3 regions of the Bradyrhizobium genosp. P genome follow, and region 1 is predicted to be linked to each of the others. Evidence: predicted binding sites of a transcription regulator. Region 1 holds the regulator's gene; each other region holds the start of a gene.
The links. The regulator PhoB, encoded in region 1, activates phosphate uptake and scavenging genes when phosphate is short. The targets are predictions, from matches to a motif close to TGTCATNNANCTGTCAT.
Positions count from the first base shown of each region.

Region 2: ACP2YO_RS27740 (acetoacetate decarboxylase) is a predicted target of PhoB. The motif match lies at 4,851-4,867, and genes of this name have one in related genera.
Region 3: phnC (phosphonate ABC transporter ATP-binding protein) is a predicted target of PhoB. The motif match lies at 5,981-5,997, and genes of this name have one in related genera.

Region 1 is NZ_CP188195.1:965,363-975,088, forward strand. It holds gene pstA (phosphate ABC transporter permease PstA) at 1-327, shown strand, start outside; gene pstB (phosphate ABC transporter ATP-binding protein PstB) at 324-1,145, shown strand; gene phoU (phosphate signaling complex protein PhoU) at 1,157-1,873, shown strand; gene phoB (phosphate regulon transcriptional regulator PhoB) at 1,986-2,696, shown strand; gene ACP2YO_RS04715 (GcrA family cell cycle regulator) at 3,027-3,536, opposite strand; gene ACP2YO_RS04720 (aspartate aminotransferase family protein) at 4,019-5,227, shown strand; gene argF (ornithine carbamoyltransferase) at 5,227-6,153, shown strand; gene ACP2YO_RS04730 (Hsp33 family molecular chaperone) at 6,386-7,387, shown strand; gene apaG (Co2+/Mg2+ efflux protein ApaG) at 7,444-7,842, opposite strand; gene ACP2YO_RS04740 (OpgC domain-containing protein) at 8,071-9,330, shown strand; gene ACP2YO_RS04745 (SGNH/GDSL hydrolase family protein) at 9,345-9,726, shown strand, end outside.
Region 2 is NZ_CP188195.1:5,710,730-5,720,455, forward strand. It holds gene ACP2YO_RS27725 (GYD domain-containing protein) at 1-268, opposite strand, end outside; gene ACP2YO_RS27730 (acetyl-CoA C-acyltransferase) at 917-2,113, shown strand; gene ACP2YO_RS27735 (MFS transporter) at 2,538-3,836, shown strand; gene ACP2YO_RS27740 (acetoacetate decarboxylase) at 3,894-4,676, opposite strand; gene ACP2YO_RS27745 (patatin-like phospholipase family protein) at 4,907-6,070, shown strand; gene ACP2YO_RS27750 (acyl-CoA carboxylase subunit beta) at 6,166-7,725, opposite strand; gene ACP2YO_RS27755 (IclR family transcriptional regulator) at 7,655-8,629, opposite strand; gene ACP2YO_RS27760 (acetyl-CoA carboxylase biotin carboxyl carrier protein subunit) at 8,760-8,981, shown strand; gene glsA (glutaminase A) at 9,273-9,726, shown strand, end outside.
Region 3 is NZ_CP188195.1:7,316,372-7,326,097, reverse strand. It holds gene ACP2YO_RS35220 (M20/M25/M40 family metallo-hydrolase) at 1-850, shown strand, start outside; gene ACP2YO_RS35215 (aspartate dehydrogenase) at 850-1,668, shown strand; gene pncA (bifunctional nicotinamidase/pyrazinamidase) at 1,674-2,294, shown strand; gene hemC (hydroxymethylbilane synthase) at 2,425-3,369, shown strand; gene ACP2YO_RS35200 (DUF1045 domain-containing protein) at 3,377-4,066, opposite strand; gene ACP2YO_RS35195 (alpha-D-ribose 1-methylphosphonate 5-triphosphate diphosphatase) at 4,088-5,260, opposite strand; gene ACP2YO_RS35190 (chloramphenicol acetyltransferase) at 5,257-5,922, opposite strand; gene phnC (phosphonate ABC transporter ATP-binding protein) at 6,115-6,930, shown strand; gene phnD (phosphonate ABC transporter substrate-binding protein) at 6,957-7,886, shown strand; gene phnE (phosphonate ABC transporter, permease protein PhnE) at 7,965-8,849, shown strand; gene phnE (phosphonate ABC transporter, permease protein PhnE) at 8,846-9,694, shown strand.

The DNA.
Region 1 (9,726 bases):
GCGCTTGGCCTGCCACGCTCGCTGGTGATCAAGCGGATCGCTTATCGCGCCGCCCGGTCGGGTTTGATCACCGGCGTGCTGCTGGCGACCGCCCGCGTCGCCGGCGAGACCGCGCCGCTGTTGTTCACCGCGCTGTCGAACCAGTTCTTCAGCCTGGATCTGACCAAGACGATGGCCAACCTGCCGGTGACCATCAACAACTTCGTGCAGAGCCCCTATGCCTACTGGAAAGAGTTGGCCTGGAGCGGCGCTTTGCTCATCACCTTCACCGTGCTCGCCCTCAACATCGGCGCGCGCATCCTTGGTGCCGAAAGGGCCGCAAAATGACCGAGCTCTCCGTTTCGACGACTACCCCGAGCCACGTTGCTCCGCATGCGCCGCTGCCGGATGCGCCCCCGAAGGTTACGGTACGCAACCTCAACTTCTATTACGGCGAGCACCATGCGCTGAAGAACATCAACCTGACGCTCGGCACCAACCGCGTCACCGCGTTCATCGGCCCGTCCGGCTGCGGCAAGTCGACTTTGCTGCGCATCTTCAACCGGATGTATGATCTCTATCCGGGCCAGCGCGCCGTCGGCCAGCTGATGCTGGACCAGACCAACATCCTCGATCCCAAGCTCGACCTCAATCTGTTGCGCGCGCGGGTCGGCATGGTGTTCCAGAAGCCGACGCCGTTCCCGATGACGATCTACGAGAACATCGCCTTCGGCATCCGCCTCTACGAGAAGATCTCGAAGTCCGAAATGGACGACCGCGTCGAGAAGGCGCTGCGCGGTGGCGCGCTGTGGAACGAGGTCAAGGACAAGCTGAACGCGTCGGGGCTCTCGCTCTCCGGCGGCCAGCAGCAGCGGCTGTGCATCGCGCGGACGGTTGCGGTGCGGCCCGAGGTGATCCTGTTCGACGAGCCGTGCTCGGCGCTCGATCCGATTTCGACCGCCAAGGTCGAGGAGCTGATCCAGGAGCTGTCCGAGGACTACACCATCGCGATCGTCACCCACAACATGCAGCAGGCGGCCCGCGTCTCCGACAAGACCGCCTTCATGTATCTCGGCGAACTGATCGAGTTCGACGACACCAACAAGATTTTCACCTCGCCCAGCGATCGACGCACGCAGGACTACATCACCGGCCGGTTCGGCTGAGGAGATAGACGATGGCTTCTGAACATACCGCCAAGGCATTCGACAGCGACCTGCAGGAACTGACACGCCTGGTCGCCGAGATGGGTGGCTTGGTCGAGCGCATGATCACCGAGTCGGTCGATGCGCTGATCCGCCGCGACGTAGCGCTCGGCAAGCGCGTCGTCGCTGCCGACATCGAGATCGACAGCTTGCAGCGCGTCATCGAGGAGCGCGCGGTTCTGACCATCGCACGCCGCCAGCCGATGGCGATCGATCTGCGCGAGATCGTCGGCGCGATGCGGGTGGCCACCGACCTCGAGCGGATCGGCGACCTCGCCAAGAACATGGGCAAGCGCGTCGCGGCGCTGGAGAGCGATTTCCAGCCGCTCAAGCTGATCCGCGGCCTCGAGCACATGACCGACCTCGTGCTGTCGCAGGTCAAGTCGGTGCTCGACGCCTATGCCGCCCACGATCTGCCGGCGGCGATGAACGTCTGGAAGGGCGACGAGGAGGTCGACGCGATCTGCACCTCGCTGTTCCGCGAACTGCTCACCTACATGATGGAAGATCCGCGCAACATCTCGTTCTGCATCCATCTGATGTTCTGCGCCAAGAACATCGAGCGGATCGGCGACCACGCCACGAATATCGCCGAAACCGTGTTCTACATGATCGAGGGCCAGCAGATCATGGACAAGCGTCCAAAGGGTGACATGACCAATTTCGCTACCACGGTTCCGGGCACCTAATCACCATCTGGCGAAGTGGGCACCGGCTTTCCGGCAAGAACGTGCTCATCAAGGAGATGATCGTTTCGGTTCGCGTCAGGACAACGGATCAGGACAGAGAGAACACAAACCGATGAGCGCACGCATTCTGGTGGTCGAAGACGAAGAAGCGCTGACGACGTTGTTGCGCTACAACCTCGACGCGGAAGGCTACGATGTCGAGACGGTCGGACGCGGCGATGACGCCGATACCCGGCTGAAGGAGCGCATTCCCGATCTTGTGGTGCTTGACTGGATGCTGCCGGGCCTCTCCGGCATCGAGCTGTGCCGCCGCCTGCGCGCGCGTCCCGAGACCAAGCAGCTCCCTATCATCATGCTGACCGCGCGCGGAGAAGAAAGTGAACGGGTGCGCGGCCTCGCCACCGGCGCCGACGACTACATCGTCAAGCCGTTCTCGGTGCCGGAACTGCTGGCGCGGGTGAAAGGCCTGTTGCGCCGGGCGAGCCCGGAGCGGCTTGCGACCGTGCTGACCTATGGTGACATCGAGCTCGACCGCGAGAAGCGCCGCGTGGCGCGCTCGGGCCGTCCGATCGATCTCGGCCCGACCGAGTATCGGCTGCTCGAGTTCTTCCTCGAGCATCCCGGCCGCGTGTTCAGCCGCGAGCAATTGCTCGACAGCGTCTGGGGCCGCGACATCTATATCGACGAACGCACCGTCGACGTGCATATCGGCCGCCTGCGCAAGCTGCTCAATCCCGGCCGCGAGCAGGATCCGATCCGCACCGTGCGCGGTGCCGGCTACGCACTCGACGATCGTTTTGCAAAGGCCGAGCCGCAGCCGTAAGGCTGCGCGAACAGCAACACACCGTCGTCTGGGCCTAGTGAGGCAGCCACCGGCGGCAGGGTTCCCTCCCCCCTTGCGGGGGAGGGTTAGGGAGAGGGGTGCCGCTTGCTCCGCTGCCGATTGATCGCGAACCGTGACAGCGAGTGTCTCGCCGGTTCGATTGATCAAGCTTCGCTACATGTCTTGCATTGGAGTTCGGGGCCTACCCCTCTCCCCAACCCTGCCCCGCAAGGGGGCGAGGGAGCCTGACCCGCGTGCTCACCTCACATCGTCGAACGTGAGACCCCGCGAGATGGCGCTGACGAAAATCGCAGCACTTCGAATTCTGCCTTACCGCGTCGGCTTTGCTGCCGGCCGCCGGCGATCGTTGGCGGGCTGGTAGGCGATGCGCGAATGATGCGCGCAATAGGGCAGGCCGCCGAGCGCCTTGCCGCCGCAGAAGAAGAAATCCGGGCTTGAGGGATCGCCGACCGGCCAGTGACAGGTCGCCTCGTTCAGCTCGAGCAGCGACAGCCGCTGGCTCATCGGAACGACGTTGTCGTAGGCGATCGGATCCGGCTCCATCTCGACCTCGAAGGCGTGGGCCAGCGCAGTATTGCCGCGCGACACTGGCCGCGCCACCCGCATCATATGCTGCGCGGGGCGTGCCTTGCGCTGTCGCGGCGCGGCGGTGGAGGGGGCCTTGGCGCGGCCCGACAGGCCGAGCCGGTGCACTTTGCCGATCACGGCGTTCCGCGTCACATTGCCAAGTTCCGCCGCGATCTGGCTGGCCGACAGGCCGGATTCCCAGAGCTTCTTCAGCTGCTCGACGCGATCGTCGGACCAGGTCAATACAGTCATCGCATTTTTCCCTTCGCCTAGCACCGGCCAGTCCTTGGAGCGGTGCTGCGAGCCAAAGCTCGAAAAACTCCTGCGGTCAGAATCCCTTAGCCCTCGCCGAGCGCGCCTATGCGCCCGAACGTCTACGCAGAACCAAGTCTACTTAAGGGGTCCAGTACTGCCGCACGAGATGTCGTACCCGACAGCCCAAACGCTACAATATGGCGTGACTCCGGCGCAAGAGTCCGCGGTAGCGCGTCCACATGTTCCCACACTTATGCATTGCAATGAGTCTTTTCCACCGCACCGGAATGCCCCGGATTGCGTTCGTTTCGCATTGCCGGCAGGCCGCTTCGTGACGATTGACAGTTACTGCCTGCAGCATAGAATGCCTCCACGTGCCGCCCGAAAAGGCGGCACGTTTTGTTTTCCGAAGCCGGCTGTTGCTGCGCTGGCGTCAAGGCGCGCGGCAATCGTCGGCCTCAAACCCGTCAGTGATGGCCATGACAAACCCCGCCGCGTCGCATCTGCTTCCCGTCTTCGCCAGGGCCGATCTCGCCTTCGAGCGCGGTGAGGGCGCCTGGCTGATATCAACCAACGGCGAGCGCTATCTCGACTTCACCTCGGGTGTCGCGGTGAACGCGCTCGGGCACGCGCATCCGCATCTGGTCCAGGCGTTGCAGGAGCAGGCGACGAAGCTCTGGCACATGTCGAACCTGTTCAAGAGCCCGGATGGCGAGGTGCTCGCCGCGCGGCTCTGCGAGCAGAGCTTCGCCGACTTCGTGTTCTTCTGTAATTCGGGCGCGGAGGCGATGGAGGGCGTGATCAAGCTGGTCCGCCACTATCACTTCTCCAAGGGACATCCCGAGCGCTACCGCATCATCACCTTTGAAGGCGCCTTCCATGGCCGCACGCTGGCGACGCTCGCTGCCACCGGCACGGCCAAATATCTCGAAGGCTTTGGCCCGCCGATGGACGGCTTCGACCAGGTGCCGCATGGCGACATCGAAGCCGTGAAGAAGGCGATCGGACCGGACACGGCCGGCATCCTGATCGAGCCGGTGCAGGGCGAGGGCGGCGTGCGCTCCGCGCCGCATGCCTTCTTCAAGGCGTTGCGCCAGCTCTGCGACGAGCACGGCCTGCTGCTCGCATTCGACGAGGTGCAGACCGGCATGGGCCGCACCGGCGATCTGTTTGCCTACAAGCGCGTCGGCGTCACGCCCGACGTCATGTCGCTCGCCAAGGCGCTCGGCGGCGGCTTCCCGATCGGCGCGGTGCTGGCGAGCGCGAAGGCTGCGGCCGGCATGGCGCCCGGCTCCCACGGCTCGACCTTCGGCGGCAATCCGCTGGCGGTGGCGGCGGCCAATGCCGTGCTCGACGTCATGCTCAAACCCGGCTTCTTCGATCACGTGCAAAGGATGTCGCTGCTGCTCAAGCAGAAGCTCGCCTCCGTCGTCGACCGCTATCCCAGCGTGCTCTCGGACGTGCGCGGCGAGGGCCTCCTGATCGGCGTCAAGGCCGTGGTGCCCTCGGGCGAGCTCGTCGCCGCGCTGCGCGACCAGAAACTGCTGACCGTCGGCGCCGGCGACAATGTCGTGCGGTTCCTGGCGCCGCTGATCGTCACCGAGGCCGAGCTCGACCAGGCGGTCGGAAGCCTCGAGCGCGCCTGCGCTGCGCTACAGGCGGCCCAGCCGAGCAAGGCGGCCGGGTGATGAGCAAGTCGGTCCGCCACTTCCTCGATATCAACGAACTGCCGCTTGCCGAGCTGCGCAACATGCTCTCGGCCGGCGCCGCCATGAAGGCGGAGCGCAAGGCGCACGAAAAGGCCAAGCAGCCGCTCGAAGGCAAGACGCTGGCGATGATCTTCGAGCGCCCGTCGACCCGCACCCGGGTGTCGTTCGACGTCGGCATGCGCCAGCTCGGCGGTGAATCGATCATGCTGACCGGCACCGAGATGCAGCTCGGCCGCGGTGAAACCATCGCCGACACCGCGCGCGTGCTGTCGCGCTATGTCGACGCGATCATGATCCGCATCCTCAACCACGATGCACTGCTCGAACTCGCCGCGCACGCCACCGTTCCCGTCATCAACGGGCTGACGCGCCGTTCGCATCCCTGTCAGGTGATGGCCGATCTGATGACCTTCGAGGAAAATCGCGGCTCGATCGAGGGCAAGACGGTGGCCTGGACCGGCGACGACAACAACGTGCTGGCCTCCTGGGCCCACGCCGCCGAGCGCTTCAAGTTCAACCTCAATATTGCAACGCCCCCGGAGCTTGCGCCGAAGAAGCCGATGCGCGACTGGATCAGGGCGACCGGCGCGCCGATCGTGCTCGGCAGCGATCCGGAGGCCGCGGTGCGCGGCGCCGACTGCGTCGTCACCGACACCTGGGTGTCGATGGGCGACAAGGAAGGCGAACACCGCCACAACGTGCTCAAGCCCTATCAGGTCAATGCCAAGCTGATGTCGCTGGCCAAGCCCGACGCCCTGTTCATGCACTGCCTGCCGGCGCATCGCGGCGAGGAGGTCACCGACGAGGTGATCGACGGCCCGCAATCCGTCGTGTTCGACGAGGCGGAAAATCGCCTGCATGCGCAGAAAGGCATTCTGGCCTGGTGTTTTGACGCGGTGGCGTAGCACTAACTCAGTATTGTCGTCCCTGCCCAGGGCGCAATTGCGCACGGGAGCAGGGACCCATACGCCGCGACCTCGGAAAAAGGCACAAGGGGAGACGCCTTGTGTCACAACAAAATTCTGTGGTTATGGGTCCCTGCTCCGGAGCGCAATTGCGCCCTGGGCAGGGACGACAGACGTTTTCGCGTATGATGAACCCCTTCATTTCATGGTTCGAGACCCCAGATAGAGCGCCATGGTTTCACAATCCTCTGACATCAAAATCACGGCTGAGGCGCCGGTCCGCGCGCCGTCGGCGGTTCCCGTGGACGACGCGGTGCTGGCCTTCGAGGTCGGCGCGCTCGATTTGCGCGGACGGCTGACCCGGCTCGGCCCCGCGCTCGACGAGATCCTGCACAAGCACGATTATCCGCCGCCGGTCGGCAAGCTGCTCGGCGAAGCCATCGTGCTGACGACGCTGCTCGGCTCGTCCGTGAAGTTCGAGGGACGCTTCATCCTGCAGACCCGGACCGACGGTCCGGTCTCACTGCTGATCGTCGATTTCCAGGCCCCCGACCGGCTGCGCGCCTATGCGCGCTACGACGCGGCGCAGCTCAAGCCCGGCCAGACTTCGGGCGAGTTGCTCGGCAAGGGCCATCTTGCCATGACCATCGACCAGGGCGCGGAGATGAGCCGCTACCAGGGACTGGTCGCGCTCGACGGCGGCAGCCTGGAAGAAGCCGCGCATGAATATTTCCTGCGCTCCGAACAGATCCCGACACGGGTGCGCCTTGCGGTCGGTGAGGAGATGCGCAGCGGCGAGGGCGGCAAGCAGCACTGGCGCGCCGGCGGCATCCTGCTGCAATTTCTGCCCAAGGCGCCGGAGCGCGCCAAGCAGGCCGATCTGCATCCCGGCGACGCACCGGAAGGCACGGTCGCGCACAGCGTGCCGGAGGACGATGCCTGGGTCGAGGGACAGTCGCTGATCTCGACCGTCGAGGATGTCGAACTGATCGATCCCGATCTCTCCGGCGAGCGGCTGTTGTACCGCCTGTTTCACGAGCGCGGCGTCCGCGTCTTCACCCCGCAGCCACTGCGCGCGCAATGCTCCTGCTCGCGCGACGCAGTCTCCGCGATGCTGAAGAGCTTTGCGCCGCAGGACCGCGCCGACATGGTCAAGGACGGCAAGGTCGTCGTCACCTGCGAGTTCTGCTCGTCGGTCTACGAGTTCACGCCGGACGAAGCGGGCGTGGAGTAGCAACGCTGGCCATCGTAGCCCGGATTGCGCTGCGCTTCATCCGGGCTACGCAGCAGTCAGTTCAACACCCGCTTCCCGTCCGGGCTCGGGCTGTCCAGCGAAAACGTCGGTATGTCGATCTCGAAGCGTTCGCCGCTCGCGCTGACCATCTGGTAGCTGCCGGTCATGAAGCCGGAGGCGGTCGGCAGCGGCACGCCCGAGGTGTATTCGAAGCGCTCGCCGGGTGCGAGCACCGGCTGCTTGCCGATCACACCTTCGCCGCGGATGTCCCGCCTGTGGCCGGTGGCGTCGGTAATGATCCAGTGCCGGGTCCGCAACTGGACCGTTTCCGAGCCTGCATTGGTGATCACGATGGTGTAGGACCAGAAATATTCGCGCTTCTCGATCGACGATTGCTCCGGCATGAAGTTCGGCTCGACGGTAACTTCGATGTGGCGGGTCACGGCGCGGTACATGCGGCTCATCCGAGGGTCTTCGAGCGGCCATCATATCGAATTGATCTGTCGGAACCAATCGATTGGCGAGGCGGTGAAACCCATACGGGCCGATTTCATCGCGGTTTCAACATAGTTCCGTTCTAAAGCGCGACCGCGTGCCGCCGCTTTCAGCGCTTTGTCCCCAAGTCGCGGGCCGATATTATGTTTTCCGGGCCGTGCGAGACTGCCGCGGCCACACGGTGTTTGATGAGCTCGATTGCCGATCCCATAGCCGGTTCGCCGGCGGCCGATGCCAAGGCTGATACCAAGCCGGCGAAGGCCAAAGCGGCGGTGTCCGCGATTACGCTGCCGGCGGCCGGCGAGCGTGAGCTGCGGCTCGACCTGTTCCGGGGGCTCGCGCTGTGGCTGATCTTCATCGATCATTTGCCGGCAAACCTGCTGACCTGGCTCACGCTGCGCAACTACGGCTTCTCCGACGCCACCGAGATCTTCATCTTCATCTCCGGCTACACCGCGGCCTTCGTCTACGGCCGCGCCATGTTGGAATCGGGCTTCGTGATCGCGACTGCGCGCATCCTGCGCCGGGTCTGGCAGATCTATGTCGCGCATGTCTTCCTGTTCACGATCTTCCTCGCCGAGATCTCCTACGTCGCGACTTCGTTCGAGAACCCGCTCTACTCTGAAGAGATGGGGATCATGGATTTCCTCAAGCAGCCCGACGTGACCATCGTCCAGGCGCTGCTGCTGCGCTTCCGCCCCGTCAACATGGACGTGCTGCCGCTCTACATCGTGCTGATGCTGTTCCTGCCGCTGATCCTGTGGCTGATGAAATGGAAGCCCGATGTCACGCTGGGGCTGGCGGTCGTGCTCTACGCGCTGACCTGGCAGTTCGATCTTTACCTCTCGGCCTATCCGAACGGTTTTTGGGCGTTCAACCCGTTCGCCTGGCAGCTGCTGTTCGTGTTCGGCGCCTGGTGTGCGCTCGGCGGCGCACGGCGGATGTCGCGCATCCTGGCGTCGCCGATCACGATGTGGATCTGCATCGTCTATCTGGTGGCGGCGTTCTTCGTGACGCTGACCTGGTACGTGCCGCAGCTTGGCCACGTCATGCCCAAGCTGATCGAGCAGTGGATGTATCCGATCAACAAGACCGACCTTGACGTGCTGCGTTTCGCGCACTTCCTGGCGCTAGCAGCCCTCACCGTGCGCTTCCTGCCCCGGGATTGGCCGGGGTTGAAATCGCCCTGGCTGCGACCTTTGATCCTGTGCGGCCAGCATTCGCTTGAGATATTCTGCCTCGGCGTCTTCCTCGCCTTTGCCGGACATTTCGTGCTCGCCGAAGTATCTGGAGGTGCCGGACTGCACGCCTTGATCAGCATCTGCGGCATCCTGATCATGTGGGGCATGGCGTGGATCATTTCGTGGTACAAGCACTCCGCCGACAAAGGCGCCTCGCGAACAAGAAGCGCCACCGGCAACGCCGATCTGGCGGGAGGGGGAGCATGAAGTCCGCGTGGACGATGCTTGGCCTGAAGAAGGTTGGCCTGCAGATATTTGGCCTGCTGCTTGCCGCCATGCTGGCGGCCGCCCCGGTGCGCGCCGAAGACGCCGCCGAGCCACAGCCCTGCGACGTGCCCGCCTATCTGGTATCCAGCGAGAGCGCGCTGCCGAAGGTCGCTGCGGCCGTCAAGGGCGGGCAGCCGTTGGACGTGCTGGTGGTGGGCAGTCGCTCCTCCACCATCCCCTCGAACGAGGCGAGCGCCTACCCGGCCAAGTTGCAGGCCGCGCTGAAGGAGGCGCTGCCATCCGCGACGATCAATCTAACCGTAGAATTACAGGCAAAGAGCACGGCCGAAGAGACCGGCGGTACCCTGGTTAAGCTTGTTGAAGCAAAAAGGCCTA
Region 2 (9,726 bases), 4.7 Mb from region 1:
CGCCCGGACCGTCTGCTGCAACGCTGTACATCGACACCAGCTTTCCGCCGGCCGCTTCAATGACTTTGCGCGCGGCCTCCTGGCGGTTGGTCGCGGGGTTTTCCAGAATGGCGTTGAGAGCGCGTGGCGTATATTGCCCGGTGAGACAAAAATGCATGGCATGCTCCTTCTGGGTTTTGTGAAAACGAGTTTTCCGTGCCGACCCGGAGAGGTCGACACGTTCGCCGCATCCGAAAATGTTGAAAGTACACTGCCCTGCCGTGGGCATGGCGCTGCCATGACTATCGGGATTTCGGCACGTCCCGTGGCGGCTCTGCTGGAAGCTTACATCAGCTGCCCGCCGTGCGAAAGAGCATAAGCAACGCGGGGCCGCGACATGCGGACTGGGCATCCCCTCCATTATTGGAGATATGAACCTGCGATGGATGACCGACTGGGCTCCCACGCCGAAACTCCCAATCACTGATTGCCCGACGTGGCAATCCTCTGCCTCAAAAAATATTTCGCTTTATCAGAAATAAAAATCAGTGTATGAATTCCCCCGTCCCACCCGATCGAGGGGCGAGCGCACGTCACGAACGCGCGGTGGAGAGGGCGGAACGAAATCCAAAGCTCGGGCAGATCATGTCGCGAGAACGCGCAACTACGCCCACCGCTGTCATCGCCCGGCTTGACCCGGCCGACCCAGTACGCCGCGGCCCATCGGCTCAAGCACGACTATCTCTGGAATACTGGATCGCCCGGTCAAGCCGGGCGACGACACCGAACATGGGACCAAGGCATTTGCGCCCAGAGAAAGCGCTCCCATTCCAAATCATGTGAACACGACAATTTATCATGCGGGTTGCGTTTTTTGCGTCGCATCATATGATGAATATAATCCAATAGAATCTCCGGCATTCAAGGGAGTCCCGCCATGACATCCAGTCCCGATCCCGTCGTCATCCTTTCCGCTGCACGCACCCCGCTCGGCCGTTTCATGGGGGAACTTACGCCGTTCGCCGCGCACAAACTCGGGTCTCATGTGATCGGCGCGGCCCTGGAACGCGCCAAACTGGCGCCTGAGCGCATCGATGAAGTATTCATGGGCAATGTGCTGCCGGCCGGCCAGGGCCAGGCCCCTGCCCGCCAGGCCGCGCGCGGCGCCAAACTACCCGACGCCACCGGCGCCACCACGGTCAACAAGGTCTGCGGTTCCGGCATGAAGGCGACCATGCTCGCCCACGACATCATCAAGGCCGGTTCGGCCGAGATCGTGCTGTCCGGCGGCATGGAGAGCATGAGCAACGCGCCGTATCTGCTGCAGAAGGCACGCGGCGGCTATCGCGCCGGCCACGACCGCATCATCGACCACATGATGATGGACGGGCTGGAGGACGCCTATGAAACGGGACGCTCGATGGGCGATTTCGGCGAGGCCACCGCCGAGGCCTACCAGTTCACCCGCGCCGACCAGGACACCTACGCGATGGAGACGCTGAGCCGCGCCCGCAAGGCGGTCGAGGGCGGCGCATTCAAGGCGGAGATCGCGCCGATCACGCTGCAAGAGAAGGCCGGCCCGCGCGTCATCGCCAATGACGAGCATCCGCTGAAGGTCGATCCGGCCAAGATCCCCGGGCTGAAGCCGGCGTTCCGCGCCAACGGCACCATCACGCCGGCCGCCTCCTCGGCCAATGCCGATGGCGCCGCGGCGCTGATCCTCGCCCGGCGCTCGCTCGCCGACCGCGACGGGCTGCCGGTGCTGGCCGAGATCAAGGGCCACGCCACCCACAGCCAGGAACCGCAATGGTTCACCACCGCGCCGATCCCGGCGATCAGAAAACTGCTCGACAAGGTCGGCTGGAGCGTCGGTGATGTCGATTTGTTCGAGATCAACGAGGCGTTCGCGGTGGTGGCGATGGCGGCGCAGCGCGACCTCGGCATTCCCAGGGACAAGCTCAATATCAATGGCGGCGCCTGCGCGCTCGGCCACCCGATCGGTGCCACCGGCGCGAGGCTGATCGTGACGCTGCTGCACGCGCTGGAGGCACAGGGCCTGAAGCGCGGTGTCGCCGCGCTGTGCATCGGCGGCGGCGAAGCCACCGCGATCGCGGTCGAGCGGGTCACGCATTAGAGCGGGCTGACGTTAGGTTGAATCGGTCCGGCCGCAGACACGGCGCACCTCTCCCGCTTGCGGGGGTCGAGACGAGCGAAGCTCGCTCTTAGGTCGCATCGCATCGAAAGATGCGGTGCGGGTGGGGGCTCTCTCCGCTCGATGATTCTGACTCGTGGAGAGAGCCCCCACCCCAGCCCTCCCCGCAAGCGGGTCTACAGCATTCACACATCGAGGTTGAAGACTGGAAGGATGTCTGATTCCGTATCGTCCAATTGGATCGCAAGCGGGAGAGGGAGCGCAGCGTCTTCGCGGTTGCCATTCTCGTCACGCTCCAGCTGGCTTTCCGAGTCTGAAAACGAGGGAACCACGTCATTTTAGACGTGGCTCGCTCGTGCTATGCTGTGCATCTCGAATTGATTTCCTGTCGGACATCTGGAGCCCAATGATCTCGAACTGGCTTGCTGCAACCCTCGCCCGCCGCAACATCCATTACGGCTGGGTGATGGTCGGCGTGACTTTCCTTGCCGCGCTGATCTCGGCCGGCACCGTCGGTGCGCCCGGCGTCTTCATCGTGCCGCTGCAGAAGGAGTTCGGCTGGTCCACCGCCGAGATTTCCTCGGCGCTGTCGATCCGCTTCATCCTGTTCGGGCTGATGGCGCCGTTCGCCGCCGCCTTGATGAACCGCTACGGTCTGCGCAACGTGACGCTGGCGGCGCAGCTGATCGTGGTGTCGGGCCTCGTCGCCTCGCTGTTCATGACCAAGGTTTGGCAGTTGGTCCTGCTGTGGGGCGTCGTGATCGGGATCGGCACCGGCATGACGGCGCTGGTGCTCGGCGCGACCATCGCCGCACGATGGTTCGCGGCGCGCCGCGGCCTCGTGGTCGGCATTCTCACCGCGAGTGTCGCGACCGGGCAACTCGCCTTCCTGCCGTTGATCGCCACCCTGACCGACCGCTATGGCTGGCGCGTGGCGCTGGCGATGGTCTGCGTCGCGCTCGGCATCGCCGCCTTTGCCGTGCTGATGGTGATGCGTGACCGGCCGAGCGATGTCGGCCTACGCCCGTTCGGCGATGAAGGCACCGCGCCCTTGCCCGCGCCGCCGCCGGCCAATGCGCCGATCATAGCCGCCGCGCTCGGCACGCTCCGCGAGTCCTCGAAATCATCCGTGTTCTGGATCCTGTTCGCGACCTTCTTCATCTGCGGGGCCTCGACCAACGGCCTGGTCCAGGTCCATTTGATCCCGATGTGTCTCGACTACGGCATCCCGCAGGTGCAGGCCGCAAGCCTGCTCGCCGCGATGGGCATCTTCGATTTCTTCGGCACCATCATCTCGGGCTGGCTGTCGGACCGCTTCGATAATCGCAGGCTGCTTTGCTGGTATTACGGCCTGCGCGGGCTGTCGCTGGTCTGGCTGCCGTTCTCGGACTTCTCGTTCTACGGTCTCTCGGTGTTTGCGATGTTCTACGGGCTCGACTGGATCGCGACCGTGCCGCCGACGGTGCGGCTGACCGCGCAGCGCTTCGGCGCCGAGCGTGCCAATCTGGTGTTCGGCTGGATCTTTGCCGGCCATCAGCTTGGCGCCGGTGCCGCCGCGTTCGGCGCGGGCCTGTCACGCACACTCTATGCGAGCTATTTGCCGGCGTTCTTCATCGCGGGCGCGCTCTGCATCTTCGCCTCCGGGATCGTGCTGGCGATCTCGCGACCGCAGCCGCAACCACGGGCGAAACCGGTCACGGCCTGAAGAAAATGGCGCGCAACATGGCTGCGCGCCATCAGTCGTTCCGGGTAACGTCGGTTATTATTCCGCAGCGAGGCCGGTCGGCGCAGCCTCGTCGGCTTGCTTGTTGTAGTCGTGCACGACGCGGCCGAACGGCAGCGTCAGGTCGGCGATATAATGATGCGCGCCGATAACGCGCTTGACCGGGAAGTCCGCGACCGGCGCATTGACGTGCGGCACCAGATGCAGCCGGCCGGGCCCGATCCACGAGCCCTTGACGACGATGTCGGTGAGGTTGATCGCGACCAGCTGGCAGATTTCCAGATGGCCATCGACGCCGGGGATCATCTTCAGATTCACTTGCGTCTTCGACAGCGTGGCGCGGGTGACGTCGCCGTTGCCGGCCATCGCCTCGTGCTTGTAGCCCATTGTGCCCATGGCGACGAGCTGGCCGGCATATTCCAGCGTGCCGGTCAGCGTGTCCTTGACGATCTCGAGCTTCGGATGGGCATATTTCTTCGGAAAGCCCCAGATCTCGCGGCCGGCCGCGATCGGCGGATCGTCATCGAGATACATCTGGCAGACGAAATTGACGTCCTCGCCGTGCAGCTTGGCCGGGATGACGAGGCCGGACTCGGTGTAGCTGCCGAAGCCGGAGCTGTCGGGCATCTTGATCCATTCGTAGTGCACGATCGGGTCTGCGATCGGCTCCAGCGGCTCGGGCAGGCCGGCGCGGATCAGGTCCGGATCGGTCTCATAGGTGATGACGAGGAATTCGCGGTCGACGAAACGATAGGGTCCGGCCGGATAGCTCGGACCAGCGGCCGGCATCGACGGAAGCTTAAGCAGATCTTCCCTGCGCATCGCAAAATCCCCCTGTTTGGAAATATTGACCGGAGGCTAGCGGCCGAGATTGACGGCGATGTGAGGGATTTCCGTCAGCCACGTGACCTGCGCCGCGTGACCTGCGTTTTGCGGAGAGGCCAACGCTAACCATGCAGGCAAACGCGCCAGATGCACGACGCGCCGGCCGCGGCTTGTCATCACGGCGTCATGCCTGCGCTGAATTCTCGCCGCAAATTGGAGTACCGGTCATGGACGCGCGATCCCCTCATTCCGACGATATCGACCACCAGATGCCAGGCTGGCGGCCCGAAGGGTGCAATCGCGTCGCGCTGGTACTGCAGGGCGGCGGGGCGCTCGGCGCCTACCAGGCCGGTGTCTATCAGGCGCTGCACGAGGTGGGTATCGAGCCGGATTGGGTCTGCGGCGTCTCGATCGGCGCGATCAACTCGGCGCTCATCGCGGGCAATCCGCCCGAGAAGCGGCTGGAGCGGCTGCATACCTTCTGGGACCGCATTACCAGCCGCAAGATCTGGCACTACACGCCCGACGGCGACATTTTCCGCCAGGCCCGCAACTTCACCAGTTCATGGATGACGACGACGCTGGGGCAACCCGGCTTCTTCACCCCGCATCAAACCAATCCATGGTTCAGTCCGACCGGTTCGCGCACCGCGACCAGCTACTACGACACCGTGCCCTTACGCGAGTCGCTGCTCGAGCTGGTCGATTTCGACCGCATCAACTCCAAGAAGATGCGCTTCGCGGTCGGCGCCGTGAACGTGCTCTCAGGCAATTTCATCTATTTCGACAATGCCCATGACGAGATCATCCCGGAACACATCATGGCGAGCGGCGCGCTGCCGCCGGCGCTGCCGATGGTCAAGGTCGGCACCGATCATTTCTGGGATGGCGGCATCGTCTCCAACACGCCGCTGCAGCATCTGCTCGACCAGGAGGACAACGCCAACTCGCTGGTGTTCCAGGTCGACCTGTTCTCGGCCCGCGGCACGCTACCGCGCGACATCCAGGACGTGATGGCCCGCCACAAGGACATCATGTATTCGTCGCGCACCCGCTACAACACCGACGTCTACCGCAAGACCTACAGCCTGCGCACCGCCCTGCACAACGCGCTGGCGAAGATCCCCGACGATCAACTGTCGGAGGACGAGCGCCAGCTCAAGAAATCGAACAGCACGCTGCCCGGGATCACGCTGCTGCAACTGATCTATCAGCAGAAGGCCTATGAGGGCGACGCCAAGGACCACGAATTCTCCGGCACCTCGATGCGTGAGCACTGGGCGAGTGGACACGAGGACACCAAGCGCTCGCTGAAGCGGCGGGACTGGATCAAGATGCCCGAGAACGGCATGGGCATCGTGATCCACGACGTGCATCGCGAGACGGATTAGGTGGATGTCGTTCCGGGGCATGCGAAGCATGAACCCGGAACCTCGAGATTCCGGGTTCGGTCCTGCGGACCGCCCCGGAATGACAACGTCACAAGCTACGGCCGCGTGGACATATTGCTCGGCGGGCCTGCTTTGCGGATCGGTTCGGCCAGACGCGCGAACTCGCAGAGCAGCGAGCGGGTCTTGCGAGGGTCGATCACCTCCTCGACCCAGAACTTCTCGGCCGAGCGGAACGGCGAGCGCAGCTTGTTGAGGCGATCCTCGATCTCGCGCAGTTTCGCCGCGGGATCCGCCGCCACCTCGATCTCGGCGCGATACGCCGCCTCGATGCCGCCTTCCAGCGGCAGCGAGCCCCAATAGGCCGACGGCCAGGCGTAGCGCATCGAGAAGCGGTTGGCCGGCTGATGCACCACGCCGGCGACACCGAAGGCGTTGCGGATGATGATGGTGCACCAGGGCACCGTGCTCTGGTTGACCGCCGTCATCGCGCGCACGCCGTGGCGGATGGTGGCGGACTTCTCCGCCTCGAGCCCGATCATGAAGCCGGAGCAATCCATCAGATAGACCACCGGCAGATGGAAGGTCTCGGCGAAGTCGACCCAGCGCACCACCTTCTGGCAGGCATCCGCAGTCCAGGAGCCGCCATAGTGGAAGGGATCGCTCGCCAGCAGCAGCACCGCCCTGCCCTCGATCCGCGCCAGGCCCGTGATAACCGGCCGTCCGAAATTGGCCGCCACCTCGAAGAACGAGCCCTTGTCGACGACCGCCTCGATAATGGGGCGCATCTTGTAGACCTGCCGCCGGTTGCGCGGCACCGCCTTCAACAGCGAATCCTCTGCACGTTCCGGATCGTCGGTGCAGGGGATGGTCGGCGGCAGTTCATAGACCGACGACGGCAGATAGGAGAGGAAGCGCCGTGCGTACTCAAACGCCTCCTCTTCGGTATCGACGGCCTGGTCGATCGCGCCGGCGCGGGTCTGGATGTCGGCGCCGCCGAGCTCCTGCTTGGTCAAATCCTGGCCGAGGCGCTTCACCACCGGCGGTCCGGCAACGAACATCGCGGAGCTCTTGGTCATGACGGAATAATGGGTCGCCGCCAGGCGCGCGGCGCCGAGACCGGCGACCGAGCCGAGGCCGAGCCCGACCACCGGCACGCGCGCCAGATTGGCGGTCGTGTACCAGTACCAGCGCGTGCCGCCGACGCCGCCGGGCAGATTGGCAGCGCCCCTGGTCTCGATCGTCTTGACCGAGCCGCCGCCGCCGGAGCCCTCGATCACTCGGATGATCGGCAGGCGGAAGTCATGCGCCATCTCCTCCGCCATCAGCGGCTTGGCGGAAATCGATGCGTCCGCCGATCCGCCGCGCACGGTGAAATCGTCGCCGACCACGACCACGGTGCGGCCATCGACCCTGGCGCGGCCGAACACACAGTTCGCCGGCGTCAGATGCTTGAGTTCGTTGTTCTCGTCGTATTCGGCGATGCCGGAGATGGCACCGATCTCGTGGAAGCTCTGCTTGTCTACCAGCCCGTCGATACGCTCGCGGACGGTGAGCCGACCCTGGTCGCGTTGCCGCTTGACCTTGTCAACGCCTCCCATCTCCCGCGCGAACGCTTCGCGCCGGGCGAGGTCGTCGAGTTCCGGCTTCCAGTTCATTCATCGCCTCCGTCTTGATGATTTTATTGTTGTTATGGACGCTCACCGGAGGCGACTTTCGCTCGATCCGATTGTGGAAGATGTCGCCGTCGGCGCCTTCGAGCAGGCTGCCGACCGCGGCCGCGAGGTCGACGATGTGCGGCGCGACCTCCTTGTGCAGCCGCTTCTCGTCATACATCGCCGAGAGCAGGCCGATGGTGGTCACCACATAGGTCTGATATTGCGGCGACCAGAGCGGCACCGCGACGCCGTTGATATGCGGGCTCCACAGGCCGCAGGCGACGACGTAGCCGTGCTCGCGCAGATGACGGCGATTAGCCTCGATCCGCGGCGTGAGCATCTTTGCGCCATCGGGCATATTGCCCTCCATCTCGGCGATCAGCGCGTCGCCGAGCACCGGATCCAGTGCAGCAGTGTAGGCATGGCCGGCGGCTGTCGTCGCCATCGAGATGCGGCTGCCGGTGGCTTCGTGCAGCCCCAGCGCGTTCGCGGCGCGTGCGAATTCGAGATAGACCATTTGATAGCGGTCGGGGATGACGAAGCCCACGGTGCCGGGGAGTTGGTCGGCGACGTCCTGCAGACGCAGCCGGATCAGATTGCGAAGCTGCAACCCCTTCATCATCGTCGTGCTCATCGCCACAGCGCTCGGGCCGATGCGATACTTCTGATCGCGCGGCAGATAGACGAGCTGTCCCATCCGCGTCAGCGTGTGCGTCAAACGCGACACCGTCGAACGCGGCAGGCCGCAGCGATTGGCGATTTCGAGATTGCCGAGCCGCGCCTCGTGCCCCTCGAAGCACCGCAACACATCAAAGGCGCGCGACACCACCTGGATGACATCGCCATCGCCTGTCTCGCTGGCGAGCATTCCCTGCCGGCTAAGCCGTTCCGAGCGCCGTCCCATATTGTTTCGCTCCGTTCCGTGCTGCGGAATAAAATTCCACTTGCAGATGAAGCTACCTCAGGCAATCTGCCGCCACAACAAAAAGCCGTTCGCCGGATGAAATTTCCGCAAGACGGTATCGGAGAGTGGAATGCCAGAGATCAAGGTCGTGACCGAAGTCGCCGGGCGCGTTTGCGCGCTTCCCGTTCAGGCCGGCAGCAGCATCGGCGACGGTGACGAAATCGCGTTCGTCGAAGCCATGAAGATGGAAATACCTGTTACCTCGACGGCAGCAGGCAAAATCAAGTCGATTCTGGTCAAGATCGACGATGTCATTGCCGAAGGCCAGGCGGTTGCGATCGTCGAGACCTGACAGCAGTCGTCCCGCCTCCCCGCGCGGTCCTCCCTTCGCAAATGCTGGCTCCCGGATCGCCTCATCTTTCGAGGGACGCGGCGTCGTCAGCTGTTTCGTTTTCGAAACAATTCCAGCGCAGAAGTTTCGCATTATGAAACAAATAGCGAGCGATCGCTCGCTTGGCTGCCGCCTCGGTTCGAGACCGATGACCGTCGAATCTCGGCCCCCAATCTGACCAGCCTGCCTTGCGCCAAATGTCAGGGCGCACTCGGTTGCGCGCGCGCGGATTGCGTTGCACAACAGGAGGCGATGAAACGATCGCCTCCGCCCGTCACCGCCACCACCACGGCCTGGACCAGCTCGAAGCCGCCGCTGCTGCGGTTTCTGCACGCCTGCTACGCCGACTTCCTGCCTGAGATCGGGGGCGCCGTTGCCGACTACATCCCCGAGCTCGGCAAGGCCGATCCTGCACATTTTGGTATCAGCCTCGCGACCCTCGACGGCCATGTCTACGAGGTCGGCGACACCAAGATCCCCTTCACCATCCAGTCGATGTCGAAGCCGTTCGTGTTTGCGCTGGCGCTGGACACGCTGGGCGCCGAACGGGTGGAAAGCGTGATCGGTGTCGAGCCATCGGGCGACCCCTTCAACTCGATCCGGCTCAACGCGGACAACCATCCCTTCAACCCGATGGTCAATGCCGGCGCGATCGCCTGCTCCGGGCTGATCCATACGGCCAAGGGCGACGATGCGTTCGACTACA
Region 3 (9,726 bases), 3.6 Mb from region 1:
GAACCACCGCGACCTGATCGACGCCGAGTTCGCGCTGAACGAAGGCGGTGGCGTCGGCCTAAAGAACGGCAAGGCGATCCGCAACAGCGTGCAGACCAGCGAGAAAATCTCGACCGGCTATCAGCTCACGGTGACGGACCGCGGCGGCCACTCATCGCTGCCGCGCAAGGACAACGCGATCTATCGCCTCGCCGCAGGCCTGGTTCGCCTCTCCAACTACGATTTCCCGATGAATCTCAATGAGACGACGCGGATCTATTTCGCCAAGACCGCCGAGACCGAGAGCAAGCAGAACGCCGACGATATCCGCGCCATCCTGGCGCCGCAGCCGGACCCGGCGGCGCTGGCGCGGCTGTCCGGGATCCCCGGATACAATGCGCAGCTCCGCACCACCTGCGTCGCCACTCTGTTGAAAGGCGGCCACGCCATCAACGCGCTGCCGCAGCTTGCGACCGCAGGGGTCAATTGCCGGGTGCTGCCCGGCGAGCCGATCGAAGGCGTCCAGGCCCAGATCGAGCGCGCGCTCGATGACAAGCAGATCGAGGTGAAGGGCGGCAAGGCCGTGCTGAGCCCGCCGTCGCCGCTCGACGAGGAGATCATGGGATCGATCGAGAAGCTGTCGAAGGAATTCTGGCCGGATGCCGCGATCGTCCCGGTCATGAGCGCCGGTGCGACCGACGGCCTGTTTCTGCGCAATGCGGGAATTCCGACCTATGGCCATTCCGGGCTTGCTGCCGACGTCGATGACAACCGGAATCATGGCAAGGACGAGCGCGTGCTCGTGAAATCGCTCTACGATGGCGAGGAATATCTCTATCGCCTTGTCAAGATGCTGGCCGGCGGGAAGTGATGGGAGAGCGAGGGACAAAGACGCGTGTCGCAGTCGCCGGGCTCGGCGCGATCGGTGCTGATATCGTCAAGGCGCTCGATCAGGGCATCGAGGGCCTGACGCTCGTGGCCGTGTCGGCGAACAGCCCCGACAAGCATCGCGGCTGGCTCGCAGGCCTCAAGAGCGCGCCGAAGCTGGTGCCGATCGAAGAACTCGCCGAAATCGCCGACATCGTGGTCGAATGCGCGCCGAGCAAGGTGGTCCGCTCGATCGTGGCGCCAGTGGTCGAGCGCGGCAAGACCGCGGTCGTGCTCAGCGTCGGCGCGCTGTTGCAGAACGCGGACCTGATCGATCTCGCCAAGGCGCATGGCGGCCAGATCATCGTGCCGACCGGCGCCTTGATCGGGCTCGACGCCGTCACCGCTGCCGCGGTCGGGACCATCCATTCGGCGACGCTTGTGACGCGCAAGCCCATCGCGGGGCTGCTCGGCGCACCGCATCTGGTCGAGAACAACATCCAGATCGAAGGCATCACCGAACCGTTGCGCATCTTCGAAGGCAGCGCGCGCGACGCCGCAAAGGGCTTTCCGGCCAATCTCAACGTCGCGGTGGCACTGTCGCTCGCCGGCATCGGCCCCGATCGCACCCGGGTCGAGATCTGGGCCGACCCGACGGTGACCCGCAACACCCACCGCATCGAGGTCGATTCCGATTCCGCGCGGTTCTCGATGATGATCGAGAATATTCCCTCGGAGAACCCGAAGACGGGCCGCATCACCGCGCTGTCGGTGATCGCCTGTTTGCGCAAGCTGCGCGCTCCGCTCCGGATCGGAACGTGAGCGCGATGAAGATCCAGCCTGATGACGTTTTGCTCATCATCGACGTGCAGAACGACTTCTGTCCGGGCGGGGCGCTGGCCGTCGCGGATGGCGACGCGGTGGTGCCCGTCGTCAACCGGCTGGCGGAGCGGTTCGACCATGTCGTGCTGACCCAGGATTGGCACCCGACGGGACACCGTTCGTTTGCGACCTCGCATCCGGGAGCCGCGCCGTTTTCCTCCATCACGATGCCGTATGGCCCGCAGACATTATGGCCCGATCATTGCATCCAGGGCACTCCGGGGGCGGCGTTTCATCCGCAATTGGCCACCGACAAGGCCGAACTCGTCATCCGCAAGGGATTTCGTCCGGCGATCAATTCCTACTCGGCGTTCTTCGAGAATGACCTGAAGACGCCGACCGGGCTCGTGGGCTATCTGCGCGAGCGCGGCCTGAAGCGCATTGTCATGGCAGGACTGGCGACCGATTACTGCGTGCAGTATTCGGCGCTCGATGCGCGGCGTCTCGGCTTCAAGACCGCGGTCGTGTTGTCGGGCTGCCGCGCCATCGATCTCGCGGGCTCGCTCGTGTCAGCCACCGCGGCCATGACGGAGGCCGGCGTTGAATTGGTCGAGGACATCGTTTGAGTGCTGTCTAGCGCGGGCAAAAACCATTGTTTTGACAGGCCTTTTGTTCTAATGCCCGCTGTTGACGTCTAATTGCGGCGGAGATTCCGTGTCGGGACAGGCTTTACGGATTGGCACGCGCAAAAGCGCGATGGCGTTGGCGCAGACCGACGAGGTCGCGCGGCTGCTGCGCGCCTCGGCGCCGGACCTTGCCGTCGAAGTCGTCAAGTTCGAGACCCGCGGCGACCAGGACCAGACCAGCAAGCTGCTGCGGCACGGTGGCAAGGGCGGTGCCTTCGTCGCCGAGATCCGCGAGGCGATGCGATCCGGCACGCTGCAGGCGGCGATGCATTCGCTGAAGGACGTGCCGGGCAATGAAGAGACACCCGGTCTCGTTATCGCGGCGATGCTCGCGCGCGACGCTGCCAACGATTCGCTCGTGCTGAGGTCCGGCCTGTCGCTGGAGACCTTCCGCGCCTCCCGCGGCAAGGGCTTCATGATCGGGACCAATGCGGTTCGCCGCGCCGCCTATCTGCGCCGGCTGTTTCCCGAAGCTGCCGTGATTCAGTATCGCGGCGCTGCCGACACGCGGATCGCAAAGCTCGATCGCGGCGACAAGCAGCGGTTGCCTGACGGAGGCGAGGTCGGACCGGCGGATGCACTGGTGATGGCGCGCTCCGGCCTCGAGCGCATCGGCATGACCGCGCGCATCGCGCATGATTTTACCGTCGATGAAATGCTGCCGGCGGTTGGCCAAGGCATCGTCGCGGTCGAATGCGTCGAGACTGACTGGACGACGCGTGCGCACCTCGCGGGAATCGACAACGCACAGGCGCGGCTCAGCGCCGAGGCCGAACGCGAGGTGCTGTGGGTCCTCAACGGCCACTGCAATTCGCCGATTGCCGGCCACGCCATGATCGCGGGCCACGAGATGACGCTGCGCGCATCCGTGCTCGACGTATCCGGGGATCGCTTCGTCGAGGTGGTCAGGCACGGTGCCGCGGATCGCCCGCGCGAACTCGGCCGTGCGGTGGGACTGGAACTGCTCGACGAGGGCGCCGCTGAGATCATCGCCCGCACCCGGCCGGACGAGTAGCGCGCCGTTATGAACGCAGCGGCCAGCTTCCGATGATCCGGAAGCGCGACGCGGCGTCGTCCTGCCTGAACAGCGCGATGCGGTTGATTGCGAGCGTCGTGAGGCCCGTCGTCGCGAACCGCTCCCGCAGCCACGCCACGGTCGGACCGCGCCGCTCGTCGTTCAGCCGCCCGGTCAGTGTCATGTGGAAGCGGAATTCCTCCATCACGTAAGGATAGCCCCAGCGATCCAGATAGTCGCGCTGCCGCGCGGTGAGTTTCGCAGGGTTGCGCCGCGCGCGATCTTCCGGAGAGAGCGGTGCGCGGAATGCGTCGAACTCTGTGACGCAGTCCGCGGCGAACTGCTGGAGTTCGTCCGAACGAACAGCCGGAATCACGGCGATGAAGCCGCTGATGGCATCGACCACTGGCTCGATCACCGGAATGTGCCGCGCACGCCGCGCGAAGGTGGCGCAGGCGTCTCGGAGATCGGCCTCGCGCTTGCCGTCAGCGAGCGAAATCGGCGCCTTCAGCGTGGCGTGGAAGCCGTATTTGCGCGGGTCCTGCGTCAGTTCGCGCCAGTCGGACGCGACACCATCGGGGAAGGGCAGGTCGCCGCCATCAGCGGCGTCGTAGCCAAGCAGCGTCGAACCGAAGCGGTGCAGCACGCTGTCGGACGACGGCGCGTAGTAGATCGCGTAGCGCGGATGATTTGCCATGATCGCCAGAATAAGGCCGCTTTACGCCGCCGCAACCGTCTTGCGCGGCGCGGGCGAATGGACGAGCCGGCCGGCATCCGTCAGATGCACCAGCCGCCCGGCGGCAATGACCGCCACGATGCGTGGCCGCAGCGGCACCTTGTCATCGACGACGACGATGTCGGCGCGGTGGCCTGCCGCAAGCGCGCCGCGATCCTTGAGCCCGGCAGCGCGCGCCGGAGCCGACGAGATCAGATCCCAGGCCTTGGCGAGCGGCAGGATGCCGTCGGCGGCAAGGCGAAACGCCGCGAGCAGCTGCGCCGGATAGTAATAGTCAGATGCCAATATCGAGCAGAGGCCCTCGGCGATCATGTCGGAGGCCTTGGTCCAGCCAGTGTGGCTGCCGCCGCGTACCACATTGGGCGCGCCGAACACGATGAAGTCACCGGCCGCGGCGGCGTCGCGTGCGGTCTCTTCGTTGATGGGGAATTCGGCGATCGTGACGCCCAGCGTGCGAAACTCCTGGCGCATGGCAGGGCTGTTGTCGTCATGCGAGAGCATGCGCACATTGGCCGCGCGCGCGGCGGCCGCCAGGCTTGCGATCGAGGCGGGCACGTCGGGGCGGCGGGCGACGACCTGGTCGAGCAGTTCGCCGACGGCCTCGTGCGAAAGACCGGTGCGCTCGGCCAGCTGGCCGCGCTTCTTCGGCTTGACGTTGCTGTGGTCGTTGAAGGCGAACAAATCGATGCGGCCTTCGGTGAGCCATTGAATGATCTCGGCTTCGGCTTCGAGATTGTGGGTCTCGTGGCGCAGATGGAAGCGGGTGTCGGCGGCAAGCTGCGGCCGCAGCGCCTCGATCGCCTCAAGCAGCTTCCGCGCATTCTCGGCGCTGCGCAGACCGGGCTCCCACGACCAGGTCGTGCCATGGAAGACAGTGGTGATGCCGTTGGCGATGACCTGCCGGTCGCTGTCAACAAGCGCGACGTCGGTCGGGAAGTCGACGCCGGGACGCGGCATCATCTGGCGCTCGAAGGCGTCGCCGTGCAGGTCGACGATGCCCGGCAAGACCAGCAACCCGCCGGCATTGATATGGAGCGCGGTGCGGCCTTGCTCGCCGTCAAGCGCGCCGATATCGCGGCCCGACGTCCGCAGCGAAGTCTCGACGAACACGCCGTCCACCAGCGTGCGGCCGCCCTCGATGAAAATATCAGTCACGATGCGGCACTCCGTGGTTCGCTGTGTGATTGGGCCGCACCCTCGGCCTCGTACTTGTCGAGGAAGTCTTCCACCGAAAGCTTGCGAAAATTGGGCAGGGCGCGGCGAAGTGTCTCATGATCCCACTCCCACCACGCCAGCGCGGTGAGACGATCGGCGACCGCTTCCGAAAAGCGCCGTTTGATCGGTCGTGCCGGATTGCCGCCGACAATAGTATAGGCGGGCACGTCCTTGGTCACGATCGCCCCGGCGGCAACGACCGCTCCGGTGCCGATGTTGCGTCCCGGCAGCACCACGGCGCCGTGACCGACCCAGACGTCATGGCCGATATGCACGTGGTGCGCACGTCGCCAGCTGAAGAAGTCAGTGTCGTCGTTCTCGCCCGAAAAGTAGGCGCTGGCACGATAGGTGAAATGCGCCTGTGTTGCGCGATGCATCGGATGATTGCCGGGATTGATCCGGGTCATCGCCGCGATCGAACAGAACTTGCCGATCGTAGTGTAGGTGATCTGGCTGTCGTTCACGACATAAGAGTAGTCGTCCATGCTGACTTCGACCAGGATGGTGCGGGCGCCGACCTCGGTATAGGTGCCGAGCTTGCTCTCGCGGACCGATGCTGTGGGATCGATTGTCGGTACGACCGAGAGTGCTTTTCCGGCCATCATTGCCTCCACATTCATCACGACTTCCAACGAGGAGGGCCTCTCATCAAGGTGCTTGATGACAACAGCATGACATCGCGATGACTGCAACCATGGTGGTGTGTACGATCGCCGCACCGCAGCAGCCGCGTCACATAACTGTTAAACACCGGGGATAGCGATGGCCCCAACGCGGCGCGGTTGGAGCATTGCATGCTGGTGGTGGATGGTTTGACGTGCCGTTTCGGCACAAAAGCCGCGGTCGACAACGCGTCCTTTTCGATTGCGCCGGGCAGCTTCGTCGGCGTGATCGGCCGCTCCGGCGCCGGCAAGTCGACATTGCTGCGGATGATCAACCGTCTCGCCGATCCGACCTCCGGCCGCATCCTGTTCGAAGGCACCGACGTCACAGCGCTGCACGGCAAGGCGCTGCGGCAGTGGCGCGCGCGCTCCGCGATGATCTTCCAGCAGTTCAATCTGGTCGGCCGGCTCGACGTGTTGACCAATGTGCTGATGGGCCGTTTGGCGCAGATTCCGTCGTGGCGGTCGCTGGCGCAGATGTGGCCGGAGCACGACAGAGCGCTGGCGATGTCCGCGCTCGAGCAGTTCGACATCGCGCAGCTCGCGGCGCAGCGCGCCGACCAGCTCTCCGGCGGCCAGCAGCAGCGCGTCGCGATCGCGCGCGCGCTGGTGCAGGAGCCCGACATCATCCTTGCCGACGAGCCGATCGCCTCGCTCGATCCGCGCAACACCAAGATCGTGATGGATGCGCTACTGCGCATCAACAAGCACTTCGGCATCACGGTACTCTGCAATCTGCACTCGCTCGATCTGGCGCGGAGCTACTGCGACCGCCTGATCGGCATGGCGGCAGGGCGCGTCGTGTTCGACGGCGCACCGGCGACGCTGACCGACCACATCGCCCGAGAACTCTACGACCTCGAGGCCAATGATGTCATGGGCGGGGCGCCGTTGCCCGCGCCCGATGGCGCAACTGTTCCGGCGCTCGGCTCCGTCGCCGCCGCCTGAACGTCGCAACTTATGGAGGGGTTACCATGATCACTCGTCGCATCGTGCTGGCCGGCGCTGCCGCGCTGGCGTTCGCCGGCTCGGCTTCGGCCGAAGACTGGAAGACCAAATATCCGGAGATCACCTTCGCGGTGGTCCCGGCCGAGAACGCCTCCGGCGTCTCCGACCGCTTCGCCCCGTTCGTGAGCTATCTATCAAAGGAGCTCGGCGTCAAGGTGGTCCTGCGCGTCGCCAACGACTACGCTGCCGTCATCGAAGGTCAGCGCGCCGGCAACATCCAGATCGGCTATTACGGCCCGGCGTCGTTCGCCCGCGCCCGCGTCACCGGCGTCAAGACCGACGCCTTCGTGATCGACGTCAATTCCGACGGCTCGAAGGGCTACTACTCGGTGTTCTATGTGCTGGCCAAGAGCCCGTACCACAAGATCGAGGACCTCAAGGGCAAGAACCTCGGCCTGGTCGACCCCAACTCGACCTCGGGCAACAACATGCCGCGCTTCAAGCTGAACGCGATGGGCATCGATCCCGACGCCTATTTCTCCAAGGTGGTCTTCACCGGCAGCCACGAGAACGCTGTGCTGGCGCTGGCGCAGGGCACCGTCGACGTCGCCGCCAATTGGTGGAACGCCGACGACGATTCGAACCTCACCCGCATGCTCAACAAGAACATGGTGAAGTCGAGCGACGGCACGCCGCTGAAGAAGGAAGACTTCCGCATCATCGTGAAGTCCGACCTCATCATCAACTCGCCCTACGCCTATCTCGAGAGCCTGCCTGACGATATGAAGGCCGCGATCAAAAAGGCCTTCCTCGAGGCCGACAAGAAGGATCCGGAAGCTTTCAAGAAGCTCTCCGACGGCAAGAACCAGCCGTGGGCCCCGATCACCAACGCCGACTACGACAAGACCATCGACCTGATCAAGTTCGTGGACAATCTGCGCAAGAAGGCGTCCTGATCGCGCAAGGCCAGTGAATTGGGCCGGGTTGGACGACCCGGCCCTTTTTCGCTCGTCCCTTAACCAGATTGGTCCGTAATGGCGACGGCTGTATCCATCCTTCCAGCCCCGCAGCTTGCGGTGCTCAACGACGCCTACCGCAAGGCCGTGGCGCGCAAGCGGCTGAAGATGACGCTTGCCGCCGCGGTGTTCTGCGCGGCGTTGCTGATCGCCGCAGTGGGCGCGGAAGTGGACCTGCGCACGCTGTTCACCTATTTCGGCAATTTCCTCAGCTATTTCGATCGTATCCTGACGCTGGATTCCGGCGCGCGGGTCTGGACCAATCCGGTCGAGTGGTTCTGGGGCCTGAAGAAGTGGCTGCGGCTGCTCGGTGAGACGATCCTGATCAGCTATGTCGGCACGCTGATCGGTGCGGTCTTCGCCTTTGCGCTGAATTTCTTCGCCGCGCACAACACCTCGCCATCGCCCTGGCTGCGCTTCACGGTACGCCGCCTTCTGGAATTTGCCCGCACCGTGCCCGGCATCGTGTTCGCGTTGATCTTCGTGATCGCCTTCGGGCTCGGGCCGATGGCCGGCGTGCTCGCGATCGCGATCCATTCGACTGGCGCGCTCGGCAAGCTGTTCGCCGAGATCGTCGAGAATGCCGACATGAAGCTGGTCGAGGGTATTCGCTCCACCGGGGCAAGCTGGCTGTCCTGCATGCGTTTCGCGGTGCTGCCGCAGGTCGTGACCGGCTATGCCAGCTATGCGCTACTGCGTTTCGAGATCAACGTCCGTGAAGCCTCTGTGATGGGCTTCGTTGGCGCTGGCGGCATCGGCCAGGAGTTCATGGTCGCGATCCGCAAGTTCTACTATTCCGACGTTAGCGCCATCCTTGTCACCATCATCGTCACCGTCTTCATCATCGACATCTCGACGGGGTGGTTGCGCGCCCAGTTGTTCGGCAAGGAGACGCGCCGATGAGTCAGTTGCCGAAGCCGGACACCGCCGAGCTGCGCGCGAAATATCCTGATGTGTTCCAGCGGCCCGCCTCGGCGCGGCTGGCGACGCCGGCGATGATCGTGGCCGCGCTCGCGATCTTCGCGTTCGGGCTGGTCGACCTTGACTTCTCGCCATCGAAGCTGATCTCGGGCGTCAGCCAGCTCGGCTGGATCACCATGATGATGATCCCGCCGAACCCGGGCTCGTCGTTTCCGCTCTACATGCAGGCGATGGGTGAAACGCTGTCGATCGCGCTGCTCGGCACCACGCTGGCCGCCGTCCTGGCGCTGCCGGTCAGCCTGTTGGCGGCGCGCAACATCATCCCTTCGAACCTGATCCGCTTTCCGGTGCGCCGCTTCCTGGATTCGATCCGCGGCGTCGACACGCTGATCTGGGCGCTGGTCTGGATTAACGTGGTCGGCCTCGGCCCGTTCGCCGGTGTGCTGGCGATCATGGTTTCGGATTTCGGCGCGTTCGGAAAGCTGTTCTCGGAAGCGATCGAGGCCGCCGACCGCAAGCAGGTCGAGGGCATCAAGGCCTCCGGCGGCAACGCGCTGCATGAAATTCGCTTCGGCCTGCTGCCGCAGGTACTGCCTGTCATCGCCGGCCAGGTGCTTTACTACATCGAGTCGAACACGCGCTCGGCCACCATCATCGGCATCGTAGGCGCCGGCGGCATCGGCCTGCAGCTCGCCGAGCAGATCCGGGTGCTGGAATGGCAGAAGGTGTCGTTCCTGATCCTGATGATCCTGATCGCGGTCGCCGTGATCGACTTCATCTCGAGCAAGCTGCGCTTTGCGATTATTGGACAGCGCGCAGTTGCGTAGTTCGTAGGGTGGGCAAAGGCGCGGATGCGCCG